2 regions of the Streptomyces sp. RKAG293 genome follow, and region 2 is predicted to be linked to the other one. Evidence: riboswitches for the same ligand, from Rfam matches in the RefSeq annotation. Region 2 holds a riboswitch; the other holds the start of a gene.
What was found. Region 2 has a riboswitch for glycine ahead of gcvT (glycine cleavage system aminomethyltransferase GcvT). Riboswitches for the same ligand answer to the same signal wherever they lie in the genome.

Region 1 (3,976 bases), 4.5 Mb from region 2:
TCTTGACCACGACGACCTTCATGCCGGCCATCACGGCGCTCGCCGCGTTGGTGCCGTGCGCGGAGGACGGGATCAGGCAGACCGTGCGCTGCGTGTCACCGTTGGCGCGGTGGTAGGCGCGCACCGCGAGCAGCCCGGCCAGCTCGCCCTGTGATCCGGCGTTGGGCTGGATGCTGACCTTGTCGTAGCCGGTGACCTCGGCGAGCTGGTCCTCCAGCTGGTGGATCAGCGTGAGGTAGCCCTCGGCCTGCTCCGCCGGCGCGAAAGGGTGCAGCCCGGCGAACTCGGGCCAGGTGACCGGTTCCATCTCGGTGGTGGCGTTGAGCTTCATCGTGCACGAGCCCAGCGGGATCATGCCGCGGTCGAGCGCATAGTCACGGTCCGAGAGGCGGCGCAGGTAGCGCAGCATCGCGGTCTCGGAACGGTGCTGGTGGAAGACCGGGTGCGCCAGGTACGTGTCGTCGCGCAGCAGGCCGGCGGGCAGCGCGTCCGGGACGGCGGCGTCGAGCGCCTCGATGTCACCGGTCACCCCGAAGGCACCCCACACCGCGGCCAGCTGCTCACGGCCGGTGGTCTCGTCGCAGGAGATGCCGAGCAGGTCCGCGTCCCGCTCCCACAGGTTGACGCCCGCGGCGCGGGCCGCGGCGGCCACCTCGGCGGCGCGGCCGGGCACCCGGACGGTCACGGTGTCGAAGTACCCGCCGTGCACGACCTCGACGCCGCCGGCCCGCAGGCCCTCGGCCAGGATGGCGGCGTAGCGGTGGGTGCGCCGGGCGATCTGGGCCAGCCCGTCCGGGCCGTGGTAGACCGCGTACATGCCCGCCATGACGGCGAGCAGCACCTGGGCGGTGCAGATGTTGCTGGTGGCCTTCTCCCGGCGGATGTGCTGCTCACGGGTCTGCAGGGCCAGCCGGTACGCCTTGTTGCCGTCCGCGTCGACGGAGACGCCGACGAGGCGGCCGGGCAGGCTGCGGGCGAACTTCTCGCGCACGGCCATGTAGCCGGCGTGCGGGCCGCCGAAGGCCATCGGGACGCCGAAGCGCTGGGTGGTGCCCACCGCGATGTCCGCGCCGAGCTCACCGGGCGAGGTGAGCAGCGTCAGGGCGAGCAGGTCGGCGGAGACCGTCACGATCGCGCCCAGCTCGTGCGCCCGCTCGATGACCGGCTTGAGGTCGCGTACCGCGCCGGAGGCGCCGGGGTACTGCAGGAGCACACCGAAGACGCCGCGCTCGGCGACCTCGTCCGGGATGCCGTCGGTCAGGTCGGCGACCACGACCTCGACGCCGGTCGGCTCGGCGCGGGTCTCGATCACCGCGATGGTCTGCGGGAAGCAGTCCGCGTCGACCAGGAACACGCCCTGCTTCACCTTGCCGACCCGGCGGGCCAGCGACATGGCCTCGGCGGCGGCGGTGCCCTCGTCCAGGAGCGAGGCCCCGGAGGTCGGCAGCCCGGTGAGGTCGGCGACGACCGTCTGGAAGTTCAGCAGCGCCTCGAGCCGGCCCTGCGAGATCTCCGGCTGGTACGGCGTGTACGCCGTGTACCAGGCGGGGTTCTCCATCACATTGCGCAGGATGACGGGCGGGGTGAACGTCCCGTAGTAGCCCAGGCCGATCATCGGCGCCAGCACCTGGTTGCGGTCCGCGAGGTCACGCAGCTCGGCCAGTACCGCGGCCTCGGTGCGTCCCGCGGGGAGCCGCAGCGCCTCGACGCTCTTGATGGTGTCGGGCACGGCGGCGGCCGTGAGCTCGTCCAAGGAGCCGTAACCGACGTGAGCCAGCATCTTGGCCTGGGCACCGCCGTCGGGGCCGATGTGGCGCTGTTCGAACGGGATGCCGCTCTCGAGCTCGGAGAGTGGGATGCGGTGGGCAGTCATCTACGGAGGCCTCCTGGTCTGACACGACCTGCGAGGGGTGCCGCGGCGCGGGCACCCGAACGGCCTCCCCCTCTGTCATCACAACCTGAGAGCTTCACCGTGCTGCCTAAAGCACGACTTTCACCGTCGGTGAGGCCGGGTCCCGCGCATGACTCATGCCCGGTGCCCGCCCTGCTTTCCAGAGTGACCTCATCCATGCGGTACCGGTTGCCTGAGAGATTCCGGGGAGGATTTGCTCCTTCGGCGCCCCCGACACGATCTCGGAGGACTCTCCCGCATGGGGTCTGCAGCCGCCATTCAGCCTACCAGCGGGGATGGGGGCGGATTCCTCGTGGATCCCTCGAGTCGACACCGTCCCCAATGTGGCCTTTGGTTGGTCTAGCAGAGCAGCACCGATCTGTTGGAGGGACCGTGCAGACCGATATCGACCCCCGCAGCCTGATCGGCCGCCGGGCCCTGGACAGCGACGGGGCGAAGATCGGCACGGTCGACGAGGTGTATCTCGATGACGCGACCGGTCAGCCGGAGTGGGCCGCGGTCCGCACCGGGCTGTTCAGCCGTGACGCGTTCGTACCGCTGGAGCCGAGCGAGGTGGTGGACGGGCAGCTGCGGGTCCCCTTCCCCAAGGCCCTCATCAAGGACGCCCCCGACTTCGGCGTCGGCCGCCATCTCTCCCCCGAGCAGGAGATCCAGCTCTACCACCACTACGGCATGGACGTCCCGTCCGCGGGGACGGAGGCCCCCGGCCCCGGCGATCACGACTTCGGCCGGCTGGCCGGCGAGGACTGATCGGCCGGATGTGATCGGGTGCCCAAGATGCCCAGGTCAGGGCACCAGCGGCAGCGGTTCGGCCGCTTCCAGTTCCGGATCCTCCACCGCGAACGTCCGCACCCGGCCCGGTACGCAGTCCGTCGGCTCCTCGAAGCGCACGGTCACCCGTCCCACGCCACTCCCCTGCACCCACCCGGCGCCGAATTCCGTGTGCCGCACGTCCTGCCCCGGCATCCACCGCACGGCTCGCGCGGGCTCCGCCGCCGGCGCCGGCCGGCCCTCCGGATCCGCCGCCTCCCGCTCCGCCAGCTCCGCCGCCCGCACCGCGGCGGCCTCCGCGGCGAGCTCGGCCTCCAGCTCGGCCGCCTGGGCGAACAGGTCCTCCTGCGTGAAGTCGGCGAGCCCGGTGACACCCACGCCCAGCAGCCGGACGCCGTTGGCCGTGTCGACGGCCTCCAGCAGCCGCCGCGCGGTCTCCCGCACCACTCCGGGGTCGTCCGTGGGCGCCCGCAGGGTCTCGGAGCGGGTCAGGGTGCTGAAGTCGTAGCTCCGCACCTTGATCACCACCGTCCGGCCCGACCGCCCGGCCTCCCGCAGCCGCCGCACACAGCGGTCCGCGAGCCGGTCGAGCTCCGAGCGCACCCGGACCCGGTCGGTGAGGTCCACGTCGAAGGTGTCCTCCACCGAGACGGACTTCGCGTCGCGGTCCGCGACCACGGGCCGGCTGTCCAGGCCCAGGGCCATGGCGTAGAGCGAGGCGCCGTGCGCCTTGCCGAGCAGCTGCACCAGCTCGGACTCCCCGGCCAGCGCCACCTCGCCGACCGTGCCGATCCCGGCGCGGCGCAGATGCTCACCGGTGGCGGGCCCGACGCCCGGCAGCACCCGGACCGGCATCGGGTCCAGCAGCGCCCGCTCGGTGCCGGGCTCGACCACCACCAGGCCGTTCGGCTTGCCCTGCTCGGAGGCGATCTTGGCCAGCAGCTTGGAGCCCGCGAGCCCCACCGAGGCCGTCAGCCCCGTGGCGGCCCTGATCCGCGCCCGCACCCGCTCCGCCACCCGCCGGGGGGCCTCGGTCGTCCCGCCCGCCTCCAGGTCCACGAAGGCCTCGTCCAGGCTGAGCGGCTCCACCAGGGGTGACAGCTCTCCGAGGATCCCCATCACGGTCTCGCTGACCCGCCGGTACAGGTCGAAGCGGGGAATGAGGTAGGCGGCGTTGGGGGCCAGCCGCCGTGCGTGCGCCATGGCCATCGCCGAATGGACGCCGTGGACACGTGCCTCGTAGGACGCGGTCGCGACGACGCCGCGCGGTCCGAGACCGCCGACCACGACCGG
Region 2 (3,976 bases):
GTCGACGTGGTAGGCCGCGACCTTGTAGAGCTTGCCGGAGAAGTTGATCTTCATGCCGTGGGTGAGGTGCCCACCGTGCGCCAGATCCAGGCCGAGGATGGTGTCGCCCGGCTTGATCAGCGCGAACATCGCGGCGGCGTTGGCCTGCGCGCCGGAGTGCGGCTGCACGTTAGCGGCCTCGGCGCCGAACAGCGCCTTGACCCGCTCGATGGCGAGCGTCTCGATGACGTCGACGTGCTCGCAGCCGCCGTAGTAGCGGCGGCCGGGGTAGCCCTCGGCGTACTTGTTGGTGAGGACCGAGCCCTGGGCCTCCAGGACGGCGACAGGCGCGAAGTTCTCCGACGCGATCATTTCGAGGGTGGACTGCTGACGGTGCAGCTCGGCGTCGACGGCGGCGGCGACGTCCGGGTCGAACTCATGAAGGGAGCTGTTCAGGAGCGACATGGGATCTTCCTGGTCGAGGTCGGTTTCGAGCTCCGGACCTGAGGCCCGGATCGAGGTCCGGAGGGATCAGCCGCCGGTGAAGGCGGAGTACTCCTCGGCGGAGAGCAGGTCCGAGGGCTCCTCCGTCGTCTTCACCTTGAACAGCCAGCCGCCCTCGAAGGGGGCCGAGTTGACGAGGGAGGGGTCGTCGACGACGTCCTGGTTGACGTCCGTGACCTCGCCGGTGACCGGGGAGTACAGGTCGCTGACCGACTTGGTCGACTCCAGTTCGCCGCAGGTCTCGCCGGCGGTGACGACGGCTCCGACCTCCGGGAGCTGGACGAAGACGACGTCGCCGAGCGCGTCGGCGGCGTGTGAGGTGATGCCCACGGCGGACACTCCGGCCTCAGAGGCGGAGAGCCACTCGTGCTCCTTGCTGTAGCGCAGCTGCTGGGGGTTGCTCATAACGGAATTCTCCCGGATGTGAAGGGGTGCTCGCGCAGGGGTGGGCGGGTCGGTCAGCGCTGGCGCTTGTAGAAGGGCAGCGCAACCACCTTGTGCGGCTCTTGAGCGCCACGGATGTCGACGGCCACGCCCTCGGTGCCGGGCGCGGCGTGGGCCGCGTCGACGTAGGCGATGGCGATCGGCTGTCCGAGGGTCGGGGAGGGCGCACCGGAGGTGACCTCGCCGATCACGGTGCCGTCGGCGGCGGTGACCGGGTACCCGGCGCGCGGGACCCGGCGGCCCTCGGCGACCAGCCCGACCAGCTTGCGCGGCGGCTGCTCGGCGGCCCGCTCGGCGGCGGCGGTGAGCGCGGTGCGCCCGACGAAGTCGCCCGGCTTGTCGAACTTCACGACGCGGCCGAGACCGGCGTCGAACGGCGTGGTGGCGGTGGTCAGCTCATGCCCGTAGAGCGGCATGCCGGCCTCCAGGCGCAGCGTGTCGCGGCAGGACAGGCCGCACGGGATGAGGCCGACGCCGGCGCCCGCCTCGGTGATCGCCTTCCACAGCGCCTCGGCGTGCTCGGGGGCCACGAACAGCTCGAAGCCGTCCTCGCCGGTGTAGCCGGTACGGGCGATCAGCGCGGGGACGCCCGCGACGGTGCCGGGCAGGCCCGCGTAGTACTTGAGCCCGTCCAGGTCCGCGTCGGTGAGGCCCTTCATGATGCCGGGGGACTCGGGGCCCTGGACGGCGATCAGCGCGTACGCGTCACGGTCGTCGCGGACCGTGGCGTCGAACGCCGCGGCGCGCTCGGTGACGGCGTCCAGGACGACCTGGGCGTTGCCGGCGTTCGCGACGACCATGTACTCGTCCTCGCCGAGGCGGTAGACGATCAGGTCGTCCACGATCCCGCCGTCCGCGGCGCAGATCATCGTGTAGCGGGCCCGGCCGACCGCGAGGGCCGAGATGTGGCCGACGAGCGCGTGGTCCAGCGCTTCGCCCGCCTGCGGGCCGGTGACGGTGATCTCGCCCATGTGCGAGAGGTCGAACAGCCCGGCGCGGGTGCGGACGGCGGTGTGCTCGTCACGCTCGCTGGCGTAGCGCAGCGGCATGTCCCAGCCGGCGAAGTCGGTCATCGTCGCGCCGAGCGCACGATGCAGGGCGTCGAGCGCGGTACGGCGCGGGGCGTCGGTGGGCGGCTGGCTCATCAGTCGGGCTCCCGGTGCAGGCGTGGCGAGACTCTCATGGCAATGACAAAGAATGACGAAACCCCGAAGGAAGGGGCCTCCCCATCTGTCATCGGAACCTGAGAGGTTCACCGCGGCCTGGTGGGGCCCCGGCTTGCACCTTGGGTGGGCCGGACCGTGAACGGGCCCGACCGCTTTTCAGATGTGCCTCGCCCGCGCGGTGACTGTGCCTGAGAGATTCATGGGAGGACTTGCTCCTTCGGCGCCCTGCTCATGATGGCAGGGACTCTCCCGCGCGGCCTCGAACGGCCAGTATGCAAGTTGTGGCGCTCATCATTGCATGCGGCGGAAGCCACCGGGCCTCTGGGGAAACCCTTTGCTTGCCATTACCCTCTCTTTACTGACAGTGGCCGGGTTCCACCGGGGTCCGGTCGAGGCCGAGGCCGGCAGGCCGGCCTGGGGGAGGCGGGGGCTGTGCAGGGGGACGAGCGGTGGGCCGGGACGACGCTGCGCTACCCGGCGGGGGACGTGCTGGTCGTGTCGGGACTGCCGGGCAGCGGCAAGAGCACGCTCATGCGGCGCGCGGTCGACGAGCGGGACGGCGCGGGGGATACCTCCGACGGAGCGGTCCGCCGGATCGACTCGCAGGACGTACGGGTGCACTGGGAGGCGCTGATGCCGGCCCTGCTGCCGTACGCGGCGTACCGCCCGCTGGTGCGGCTCGACCACTACGCGAGGCTGCGCCGGGCGCTGCGCACCGGCGCCAGCCTCGTCGTGCACGACTGCGGCTCGCTGGCCTGGGTACGGCGCTGGCTCGCCAGGGACGCCCGGCGCCGCGGCCGGGGGCTGCACCTGCTGGTGCTGGACGTTCCGGAGGACGCGGCCCGCGCCGGCCAGCTCGCGCGCGGGCGGATGGTGTCCGGGTACGCCATGGCCCGGCACCGCAGGGCCGCCCGGCGGCTGGTGGCGCTGGCCGGGCCCGGCGGACGGCCGGACGGCTGTGTCTCCGCGCTGCTCCTGGACCGGCCCGCGGCGGGCGATGTGCGGCGGATAGTCTTCGGCGGCGGCCGGGCCGGATCCGAGGCGTCCCCGGTGGCCGTTACAGCGGATCAGGGCAGTTGCCAACCCGGTAACCGCTAGGGTTCCGGCAGGGCGGCAGGCGTCGGGAACGGCGGTCGCCGGCCGCACGCAGCAGACATTGCAGGCTCTAAACCCGCGAGGCACAGCGCAGTGAACACGCAGCTTCCGCCTCCCCCAGCCACCGCTGGGGGTGCCCACGGCCCGGCCGGCGCATGGCCGGCCAACGAACTCGAAGCCGTCCTCGCCGCGAGCGTCGGCACCCCGGGCGCGAACGCCCGGCTCCTCGAAGTGCTCGGCCGCTCCCAGCTGTGGGTGCCGCTGCCCAACGGCGGCGGGCCCGGCAGCCGGGACCTGGACCTGCCGTCCTTCGAGATCGACGGCACCCTCTACATACCGGTGTTCAGTTCCGAGCAGCAGTTCCTGCGGGCCGCCCAGGGGATGGCCTGCACGGTCGCACCGGCCCGCGAGTTCGCCCGCGGGCTGCCCCCGGAGGTCGGCATCGCCGTCAATCCGGGCGGGACGGCCGGGATCCCGCTGCCGCCCCCCGCCGTCCAGGACCTCTGCCGGTCCGACCGCGACCCGCGGGCGGCGTCCGGCGGCCGCGTCCGGCTGTGGGAGCCCGAGCCGGACGACGAGCCGGTCGACTTCCTCGCCGCCGCCGCGGGCGAGTTCGCGGTCACCCCGGTGGTGCTCTCCGCACGGCGCGCGCTGGCCAGCGTCGAGGGCGCGGCGCCGCAGCTGTTCGTCGGCGTCGAGCTGGACCGCTGGCAGGAGGAGGACCGGGCGGCCGCGATGGACGCGCTGGGCCGTGCGCTCGGCGCCGTACCGCTGCCGCTGCCGGTGCA

Region 1: it holds a riboswitch for glycine, as region 2 does, so the genes downstream of both, gcvP (aminomethyl-transferring glycine dehydrogenase) here and gcvT (glycine cleavage system aminomethyltransferase GcvT) in region 2, are expected to answer to the same signal.

The regions. Positions count from the first base shown of each region.
Region 1 is NZ_JAJOZB010000001.1:1,723,507-1,727,482, forward strand. It holds gene gcvP (aminomethyl-transferring glycine dehydrogenase) at 1-1,873, opposite strand, end outside; glycine riboswitch at 2,062-2,159, opposite strand; gene LNW72_RS07530 (PRC-barrel domain-containing protein) at 2,234-2,662, shown strand; gene LNW72_RS07535 (DNA polymerase IV) at 2,699-3,976, opposite strand, start outside.
Region 2 is NZ_JAJOZB010000001.1:6,238,319-6,242,294, forward strand. It holds gene glyA (serine hydroxymethyltransferase) at 1-444, opposite strand, end outside; gene gcvH (glycine cleavage system protein GcvH) at 511-888, opposite strand; gene gcvT (glycine cleavage system aminomethyltransferase GcvT) at 942-2,072, opposite strand; glycine riboswitch at 2,260-2,355, opposite strand; gene LNW72_RS27780 (ATP-binding protein) at 2,526-3,191, shown strand; gene LNW72_RS27785 (enhanced serine sensitivity protein SseB) at 3,282-3,976, shown strand, end outside.